2 regions of the Desulforamulus ruminis DSM 2154 genome follow, and region 2 is predicted to be linked to the other one. Evidence: predicted binding sites of a transcription regulator. Region 2 holds the regulator's gene; the other holds the start of a gene.
What was found. The regulator LexA, encoded in region 2, represses DNA repair genes until DNA is damaged. The targets are predictions, from matches to a motif close to CNAACANNTGTTNG.

Region 1: the regulator LexA is predicted to act here: its motif matches at 2,867-2,880, upstream of DESRU_RS04880 (DNA polymerase IV).

What each region holds. Positions count from the first base shown of each region.
Region 1 covers NC_015589.1:985,927-991,151, forward strand. Annotated here, with positions in the region: gene DESRU_RS04870 (bile acid:sodium symporter family protein) at 42-1,010, shown strand; gene DESRU_RS04875 (IS1182 family transposase) at 1,377-2,789, shown strand; gene DESRU_RS04880 (DNA polymerase IV) at 2,923-4,116, shown strand; gene DESRU_RS04885 (hypothetical protein) at 4,100-4,420, shown strand; gene DESRU_RS04890 (YgiT-type zinc finger protein) at 4,544-4,759, shown strand; gene DESRU_RS19765 (FUSC family protein) at 4,760-5,225, opposite strand, start outside.
Region 2 covers NC_015589.1:2,011,876-2,017,100, forward strand. Annotated here, with positions in the region: gene DESRU_RS10135 (nucleotide-binding protein) at 1-189, shown strand, start outside; gene DESRU_RS10140 (ATP-binding protein) at 161-1,048, shown strand; gene DESRU_RS10145 (NifB/NifX family molybdenum-iron cluster-binding protein) at 1,287-1,649, shown strand; gene lexA (transcriptional repressor LexA) at 1,905-2,546, opposite strand; gene DESRU_RS10155 (sigma-54 interaction domain-containing protein) at 2,702-4,069, shown strand; gene DESRU_RS10160 (fumarate hydratase) at 4,281-5,180, shown strand; gene DESRU_RS10165 (Fe-S-containing hydro-lyase) at 5,196-5,225, shown strand, end outside.

The DNA.
Region 1 (5,225 bases), 1.0 Mb from region 2:
TGCCGGGTTTCTCAATCAAATGCCCAAAAGGATAGAATTTTATGCTTAATCTCTTTAACCAGTGGAACCAACTGTTAGGGCGCCGGATGTTTTTTGTGGTATTAGTTCCCCTGTTAATCGGCTTTATGGCTCCTGTAGAAACCACCAAGTTTTGGAGTTTAGTGGCAACTTTATCTTTTACGTATATGACTTTCTCTGCATCCTTGGATACAAGTTTAAAGGACTTTATAAACAAGCTTTCAAAGCCGTGGCTTTCCATATGGATGTTACTGTTTATCCATGGCGTGATGCCTCTTATCGCCTATATCATTGGGTTGGTGTTTTACCCGGGACCGGAAAACGAATTTATTCGGTTAGGTTTCCTAATTGGTGCTTCTATTCCGGTGGGTGTGACTTCAATTCTATGGTCTCAGATGGTAGGCGGGGACGTTCCCTTAACCATGGCCACAGTTACCCTGGACACCCTGATTAGCCCTCTGTTGCTCCCGGTCTTCATCGCTTTGGTAGTGGGGAAGGCGATCCACATTAACACCATGGATCTGCTGCTGGGGCTGTTTTGGATGGTCACGGTTCCCGGTATTTTGGGAATGATTCTTCATGACTATACCAAAGGTGCCTATGAAAAATATACCCGATCCATTGGCGGCTTTGCCTCAAAGATCGCCATTATCTTAGTAATTTACATAAACGCAAGCGCCATTGCCCCGGAGATAAACTGGAACCACTCCATTATTAAACTTTTGCTGGTCATATTTATTGTTTCGGTCAGCGGCTATTCACTGGGATTTCTTAGTTCTTATATACTAAGGGGACACCAACGGGAGCGAATGGTCTCCATGATTTATAGTATCGGCATGCGAAACAACAGCCTGGGGTTGGTTCTGGCCTTAACCTACTTTCCACCTGCAGTGGCGCTGCCCGTAACGTTGTCCATGTTATATCAGCAACCCTTGGCGGCAATCGCCTCCAAATTGCTGGAAAGATTCAGTGTGGAAGCCGGTTCCAATTAAAAGGTTCGTCGGGACCGAAGTTTTTTACAAGTATTGTGTATTCTTAGAGGCAGACAATTGAAACTTAGAGAGATTGTTGTTATAATTGTTAAAATTGAAAAAATGTAAGATGCAATGAAGCATTCTTTATGAAGAGCAAAGGCGCGAAAATTCGTGTCTTTTTGTTTTTATACTGTTAAGGAGGGATTTTAAATGTCTGAAGAACTGGTTAACAAAATCCTGACCGAGGTTGGGTTAGAGAGAATTGATTATTCTGAAGATCAAGCTGAGTAGATATAGCCCTTACCAAGTGGTAAGGGTCAGACTGTCAAAAAAGGTCGGCCAATGGCCGGCCTTTTTTGATAAAATGGAATGGGTGATGGAAAGATGCTTAAAAGAGAGAAACTAGAACGCAACGTAATGGAAATCGTGAATACAGACCTGTTGGTTCCAAAGGATCATTTGCTGAGGCAGATCGACGGAAGCGTGGATTTTACAAGAATCTATGATCTGGTGGAAGAACTCTACTGCCCGGATAACGGAAGACCCAGCGTAGATCCGGTGGTGCTGTTTAAGATGGTTCTGATCCAGCATTTGTACGGGATCCGGTCGCTGCGACAAACCGTAAAAGACATCGAAATGAACATCGCCTACCGCTGGTTCCTGGGCTATACCCTCAATGAACCCATTCCGCACTTTGCTACCATCAGCTACAACTTCAAGCAGCGCTACACCCCCCAGACCGTGGAACAAATCTTCACCTGGATCCTCTACGAAGCAGAGCGAGCAGGATACCTAAAGCCGGAAGTGGTGTTTATTGATGCGACCCATATCAAAGCCAATGCCAACCTCAAAAAGAAAGTAAAAAAGGCCATTCCCACCGCCGCCCGGGTCTATGAACAGCAACTGAGACAAGAGATCAATGCCGACCGGAAGGCCCATGGTAAAAAGCCCTTTGATGACGACGATTCCAGCGGCAGCCCCAAAGAAAAGATCCTTACCCAATCCACAACCGATCCGGAAAGTGGTGTTTTCCACAAAGGAGAGCATAAGCAATGTTTTGCCTACAGTGCCCACACGGTATGCGACCGGCATAACTTTGTGCTTGAAGTGGAAGTGACGGCCGGGAATGTCCATGACAGTGTGGTCTTTGATACCGTCTATGAAAAAGTGACGCAACGTTATCCTCAAATCCAAGTGATCACCGCCGATGCCGGATACAAAACGCCCTGGATCTGCAAAAGAATTTTTGATGATGGACGGGTGCCGTCCTTACCCTATAAACGACCGGTGACTAAAAAGGGAAACCATGAATGGTACAAATATGTCTACGATGAATATTACGATCAGATCCTCTGCCCGGAATACAAGCCTCTGAGCTATTGCACCACCAACCGTTACGGCTATCGGGAATACAAGAGCAGAAGCTACCGATGCGAAAAGTGTCCTACCCGGGAACGGTGTGTCGGGAACCGAAGCGGCCAAAAGACAGTCACCCGTCATGTGTGGCAGGATTATCTGGAACGCGCAGAGGATGTCCGGCATTCGCCGCTGGGGAAAGAGACCTATGCCCTGCGAAGTCAGACCATTGAACGGGTCTTTGCAGATGCCAAAGAGAAATATGCCATGCGCTATACTCCCTATCGGGGCCTGGACCAGGTGAGCAATTGGGTCCGGCTTAAATTTGCTGCCATGAATCTCAAAAAATTGGCCATGTGGAAGTTTAAAGCTTCCTCTTCTTTTCTCTCTTCTCTTCACTTCTTTCTCTTTTATATCAAGAACCCCGTTTCTTTCGTTTGAAACGAGGTTCTTTGACAGTCTGGCCCTTACCAAGTGGTAAGGGTTTTTTTATTTACCGGATATTTCCTCTTTAATTAAGAACGTATGTTTGGTATAATCCTATCCATAATTCTTTATTAACCGGTGGTGAAAGATGAAAACCATTTTATTATGTGACGTAAACAGCTTTTTCGCCTCGGTACATCAGGCTATGGACCCGGCTCTCCGGGGCAGGCCGGTCATTGTTGGGGGTAATCCGGCCAAACGCACCGGCATTGTGCTGGCTGCCAGCATTGAGGCCAAAGAACCCTTTGGAGTGAAAACTGGCATGCTTATTTCAGAAGCACGGTCCAGATGCCCCCGGGCCGTTTTCATTGCTCCATCTCACCGGGATTACGCTTCTTTTTCTTCCCGGATTAATGTTATTTTAAGAGAATTTAGTGATTTGGTAGAGCCCTACTCCATTGATGAAAGTTTTATGGATGTGACAGGATGTCTAAACCTGTTTGGCTCTCCCCTGGATATAGCCCGGTCCATCCAGCAGCGTATTCATGGTGAGATTGGCGTAGGCGTAAACATTGGTATCGGCTCCTCCAAACTGCTGGCAAAAATGGCGGCGGAATTGGAGAAACCAAACAAAATTATTTCCCTCACCCCGCAGGACTGGCCCAGGGTTATCTGGCCACTGCCGGTGCGGAAGCTCTTTGGGGTGGGTCACCGCATTGAGCGATGGCTTCTTGCCCGGGGTGTGCAGACCATCCAGGATCTTGCTTATCTACCGGTGGAAATTTTAGAGAAACAATACGGACTGATAGGGAAGATTCTCCATTTTTCCGCCTGGGGCATTGACCACAGCCCGTTGGATCCCAGCGGGTTAGAGGTCGTCAAAAGTGTGGGCAATCAGATTACCTTGCCCAGGGATTACTATGGATACCATCCCATTAGAGTGGTCATCTGGGAGCTTGCCGAAGAAGTGGGGGAACGGGTCCGTAAAGCCGGGTGCATCGGCAGAACCGTCCATTTAACCATTAAAGACCCTAACTTTGTTACGGAAACTCATTCCCGCAGGTTGCCTCGGTACACCCATATCACCTCTGAAATATTTCAGGGTGCCGTACAGTTGTTGAAGCAATTCTGGACAGAAAACGTCGGTGCGCGGCTGGTGGGATTAAGCTTATCCGGTCTTATAAAAATGCAGGCAAAGCAACTGGATCTTTTTGAATACCGAGAGAAGCAGGAACAAATTGACCGGGTGACGGATGAAATCCGTTCCCGGTGGGGTTCAGGAAGTATTAAAAGAGCCATATCACTGACTCATGAAGGAGTATACTATGGAAGAAAAGGTTAAAAATTATTATCGGGCAAATCGTCTATACGGTGGACACCGTATGATGGTGCCGGCTGCCGGAGAAAAGTTTCGTAATTCCTGCCAGAAGTGCAAATTTTTCGTCACTGTAATGGGTCGGCAGGAAGCCCGAAAAATCTGTGTAACGGAAATAAAAGCTTATCGTTCCGGTGCGAAAAGGGTGCCGGAGCATATAGAGATTCTTGATTTAATCCTGCTGCTGGGAAAAGAGTCCCTGGAAGAAATGATAAAAAAAGGCCGGCAGCAACCGATGGCCTGCGGGGAGTTTGTAGGGCGGCAGGAGTAAGCAGTGGCGTTTTTCTCTGAAATCTCCTACCAGAGCCCTAGTGAAAACTCCGGAGTTTTGGTTTCTTAAAACCGGTTTATGTGATACGATGTTGTAAAAATTTAATGACAGGATGATTGATAAATGAAAGACGGCTGCCCTAAATGTGGAGGCATCATGAATAAAAAGAAGGTAACTGCAGAATACTCAACCGGTGGTAAATCGGGACATGTGCCCGTGACTTACTGGGAGTGCCAGTCCTGTGGTGAACAGTATTTTGATGCCGAGGCACTGAAGCGATTGCTTGGTTCATCAGAAAGTCAGGATCATCAAGAAGAGAACCCCTTTAAAACAAACTAGTTAAAACTCCCGGGGCGAAAGCCCCGGTCCTTTATTCTCAAGGAATGAACAATCCTGTTCTATGAATAAAGTAACTTCATTAAGAATTCGGTGCAAATCTGTAAGAATACTCCCGATGTGAATGGATTTGCTTATATTAAGACCGGATAAACAGAGCATTTGCTGAATACGGGCCTTTTTAATGGCATCCTTTAAACGCTGTTCCATTTTTCTACCCGGGGAAATAACAGCTTCCCCGAAGCGTTCAATAGATTTTGCTGTTGTTTCAGTAATTTTTACAATTCCTTCCCTGAATTCTAAAGTATCTTCCAGGTCACACAAGGCTCTTGCAATTCCGCGAACCTCTATGGTAATACGTTCAAGTCGAACCATTCCCAAAATAAGATGTTTGAGTTTCTCTCTCCGCTTAAAGTAGAAAGGGCTATATCTTAGACTTTCTTTGGCCAGTTTTAAAGATTGAGAAGCT
Region 2 (5,225 bases):
ACGTTCTGCGAAGAACAAGGAATTCCAATTTTAGGAAGGATACCTTTTGACGTAGAGCTTGGCGCATTGAATTCAAATGCGAAGATTGCTGCTTGGGAAGAGGGAAAGTACTGGGTTGCATTTTCCTATTTGCTTGAAGCTGTGACCAAGGAGGTGCGCCGTGAAGCAACTGCTTATTCTCAGCGGTAAGGGCGGCACCGGAAAAACAACTATTGCCGGTGCGTTCATTACCCTTTCAGGAGCAAGAGCATATGCCGATTGCGACGTGGACGCCCCCAACCTTCATCTGCTCCTGGGACATGGGTCCGAACCAAAACAAACGGACTATTTCGGCTTGTCCAAAGCCGAAATTGATCCAAGCCGTTGCACTTCATGCGGCCGATGCCGACAGCACTGCCGGTTTGGCGCTATTTTGGCAGGCAGCGCGGCATATAAAATAGATTTATATGCCTGTGAGGGCTGTGGGGTGTGTCAGGCGGTTTGCCCTGCGGATGCTGTCTCTCTTGTGCCCGCCGTTGCGGGCGAATTAATGCTGCACGCCGGTGACGGCAGGACGTTCTCCACAGCCCGGCTTAAGATGGGCAGCGGAACCTCCGGAATGTTGGTTACGGAGGTAAAAAAGCAGATGAAAGCAGCCTTGCCCGGCGCTGAACTGGCAATAATCGATGGATCGCCCGGCATCGGCTGCCCCGTCATCGCCTCCATGAGCGGAGTGGATATGGTTTTAATTGTGGCGGAGCCTTCCGTATCGGGCATTAGCGATATGGAACGCATTGTTAAAACGGCGGAGGGCTTCGGGACAAAAACAGCGGTTTGTATCAACAAGTACGACACTAATAAAGAAAATTCAGAAAAAATCATGGAATTTTGTATGAAACGGAGATTGCCCTTTACCGGCAGGATCCCGTTTGACAAGCAAGCGGTTAGGGCAGTTAACCATGGGCAGGCCATCGTCGAAATTGACTGCGCGGCGGGGCGCGCTGTAAGAGAAGTTTTTAATCGGGCAATAGCGCTACTCTACAAGGAAAGCGACGTCGACGGCGTATGAACATGTCGATACAGGGGCAAGGGATTGGTTAGAGATCTTTATCTATCAATCCGCCTCTGGAAAACGACACCAATCCGTGGTCTAAAGAGAGCCGCAATGAGGAAATTGCCGCCTCACACAACCAGAAAGTAAAGTACGGGCTAGATTCCTATTGACCCGAAGAACTGATCGAATGGTTTGACAAGCAACGGGTTTGGTCCTGTTGCAAAAAAATATTAGAAAACATGGAGGGAAAGAGATGACTAAAATAGCGGTGGCAAGCGAAAAAGAACTGGTAACCGGACATTTTGGACATTGCAGAAATTTTTATATTTTTGAGGTGGAGAAGGGCCGGATTATAAAAAGCGAATCTGTTCCAAATCCCGGACACAAACCCGGTTTTCTGCCGAATTTCTTAAACGATATGGGTGTAAAGGTTATTATATCCGGAGGCATGGGCGGCAGCGCGATAGATATTTTCAACGAAAAGGGCATTGAAGTGATTACCGGGGCAGCAGGAAACGCCAGAACCGCAGCAGAACAGTATCTACAGGAAACACTTCGTTCAACCGGAGCGGTTTGTCATGAGCACCGGCATCATGCTGAATGCGGTGAGCACTAAAAGTCTAAATTAGCTTAGACACATTTGGCGGTAGGTAAAATACATTAATTACCCGCCTATTGTAAAGGCAGGTAACTAATTTAAGGTCTTCCAATGGCAGTTAGGCGAATGGAGGGCCTTTTTTATGTCTAGTATTTCCCCGGATCAACTAAAGGGAGGAGTGCCTGTAACAGCCAAAGGTAGCGGAAGTCCTAATCCTATCTCAAAAAACGGGCGTCATGTGCGCCCATTTTATGAGATATCTTAACGGGACCTTTATATTTTTCTCATTAAACCGATCACCCGGCCAAGGACTTTAACCTCTTTGGCATAAATGGGCGATAATAAACTGTTTTCCGGTTGTAAGCGAATGATATTTTCTTCTTTATAAAAGCGCTTCACCGTAGCCTCGTCTTCCAGCAAGGCCACCGCAATATCCCCGTTATTTACCGCTTCCTGCCGTCTGACCAAAACCAGATCATTTTCCAGAATTCCCGCTTCAATCATACTATCCCCACGCACCTTTAACATAAAAAATTCACCAAAGCCCGTAAAGGAGCGAGGAAGGGTCAGTTGATCATCGAAATTTTCCACTGCCAGCAGCGGCACCCCGGCAGCCACCTGGCCCAGCAGCGGCACCGTTACCAACTCTTCATTATCCGCCTGCGCTTCTATGGTTTTACTGAAAGACTGTGTCTCCCGTTCATAATCCAGTCCGATAACCTCAATGGCCCGGGGCTTGGTAGGATCTCTTCTCAAGTATCCCTTTTGCTCTAAACGTTTTAAATAGGAATGAACGGTAGAACTGGAGGACAACCCGACGGCTTCTCCAATTTCCCGAACGGACGGAGGATATCCTTTTTGTTTAACGTTTTCTATGATGACTTTTAATACGTCTTCTTCACGGGAGCTTAACATATTCCTATCACGCCTTTCAATCACTCCTATGTATTCTGGTATATTATAACATTTATCAGGGCTTTAAGCAAAACATTTGTTCGCAATTGGATTGGAATTTTAGGAAGGGTTTTAATTGCTTCAAGCGAATATAAAAAGGAAGGGGAGGGATTGGATTGCTGCCTTTGATCATGATTTCAGCCATATTGGATTCCGTTCAGGAAGCCATTGAGGTGACAGACCCGCAAGGCAATATCATTTATGTAAATCCCGCCTTTTGCCGGATTACCGGCATTCCCTTTGAAGTTAGAACCAAGGAAAATATTTATAATATTTCCCCTGACGGCGCCTTGGCTCTGGCCTTGCGCACGGGCAAGCCGGTCAGCGGCTACCGCACCAAGGTCGGTGGCAGCAATGCAGAGGTTATTTCCAACGCGGTGCCCATCATTGTCAACCAGGAAACCCTGGGGGCGGTGGTAATCTTTCAGCATATTACCGATATTATTAAATTAACCGATGAGTTAAAACGAAGCACCAGTATTATCCGGGATCTTTCCACCAAGTTTGGTCAGGTTACCGAAAGCAAATACACTTTTAACCATGTTATTGGCAGCAGTCCGGCCCTGAAAGATTGCATTAAAATAGCAACCATGGCGGCTAAAAGCTGCAGCACGGTTTTGCTGTTAGGGGAAAGCGGCACCGGTAAAGAGCTGTTTGCCCATGCCATTCATCACGCCAGCCCCCGGAGGGAAAAGCCCTTTATCGCCATAAATTGTGCGGCCATACCCGATGCTTTGTTGGAAAGCGAATTGTTTGGTTACGTTCGCGGCGCCTTTACCGGAGCCATGAAGGATAAAATTGGTAAATTTGAACTGGCCCACTCAGGAACACTCTTTCTGGATGAGATTGGCGATATGAACCTTTTGCTGCAGGCCAAGCTGCTTCGGGTGCTGCAGGAGCGGGAATTTGAAAGGGTCGGCGACACCAGGACCAACCCCATTGATGTAAGGATTATTGCCGCTACTAACAGAAATTTAAAACATCTGGTCAGGGAGGGGAAATTTAGAGAGGATCTGTACTACCGGTTAAATGTGGTGGAAATTGTCTTGCCCCCCCTCCGGGAAAGAACCAGCGACCTGGTGGAATTGACCAATTACCTGATTACCAAATTAAATCGCAAGCTGGGCAAAAAAGTAACCGGGTTAACTAAAGAAAGTCTAAATGCCTTGCGTTCCTATAACTGGCCCGGCAACATCAGGGAGTTGGAGAATGTCATGGAAAGAATCATGGTGTCATTGGAAGCACAGGAACTAACCTATAAGGATCTGGTTCCGCATCTGGGAATCTGCCTGCCCGTTCAGGATTCCAACCGGGGAGAGATTATGGCGCTGGATCACCTGGAAAAACAAATGATTGAAAGGACGCTTAAAATATGTGGGCATACCGTTGCGGGGAAAAAGCAAGCAGCCTTTCTTTTAAACATATCCTTGGCTACCTTGTATAATAAAATTAAAAAATACCATATTCTTACTTCTAACAATTAGAATTATTCTAAAAATTAGAAAGAAAAAACCTTGAGAACCCGGAAATATCGGGTTTTTATTTTTAAATTTTAGAAATTGTTTTTGTAATATTTCCATCATAATAGATAAATAATATATCCTATTTGGCTCTTGACCTGGTTTTTATGGTTTTATCGGCCCATCTCCCAAGAATTTAGAAGGAATTGGGAGATATACGCCTTCGGCACGTATATTGCATTGTATTATCCAGAACAATAATTTCACAAGAATTGCAGGGGGGTTATTCACCATTAGGGAAATTGCATGCCATCACATTACGGCTGAAATTGCCAGATTATGTAAAGAGGCCAATTATCAATTAGAAGAAGATGTCCTGAATTCCTTTAAAAAAGCCTGCCAGGAGGAAGTCTCCCAGGGAGGGAAGGAAATTTTAACTTTGTTAATTGATAATGCGGTCATTGCCTCCAGTGAATCCATTCCCATGTGTCAGGATACGGGCTTTGCCGTACTCTTTATTGAACTGGGACAGGATGTCCACATTGTGGGCGGAGAATTTGAACAAGCTCTTCAGGAAGGAGTCCGGCAGGGGTACCGGGAGGGTTATCTTCGCAAATCCATTGTGGGTCACCCGCTGGAAAGGATCAATACTGGGGATAATACTCCCGCCGTCATTCACACGAAAATTGTACCGGGGGATCAATTAAAAATTACCGTGGCACCCAAGGGGGGCGGTAGTGAAAACATGAGCGCCCTAAGGATGCTTAAACCGGCGGAAGGGGTAGAAGGGGTAAAAAAGTTTGTGCTTGAAACCATCCGCAACGCCGGCCCCAATCCTTGCCCACCGCTGATTGTGGGCGTGGGCATCGGCGGCACCATGGAAAAATGCGCTTTGCTGGCCAAGGAAGCCCTTTTGAGGCCTGTGGGGCAGTCCCATTCCCTGCCGGATATTGCGGAGCTGGAAAAAGAACTTTTAGATCGGATTAACCGCCTTGGTATCGGGCCCTCGGGCCTGGGAGGCAGAACCACCGCCCTGGCGGTTCATATTGAAATCTTTGGAGCCCATATTGCCAGTCTACCGGTGGCTGTAAATATCAATTGTCATGCAGCAAGGCACAAATCCACGGTCATATAAGGAGAGGATTTTACATTGACCCGCATTCGACTCAACACCCCCCTC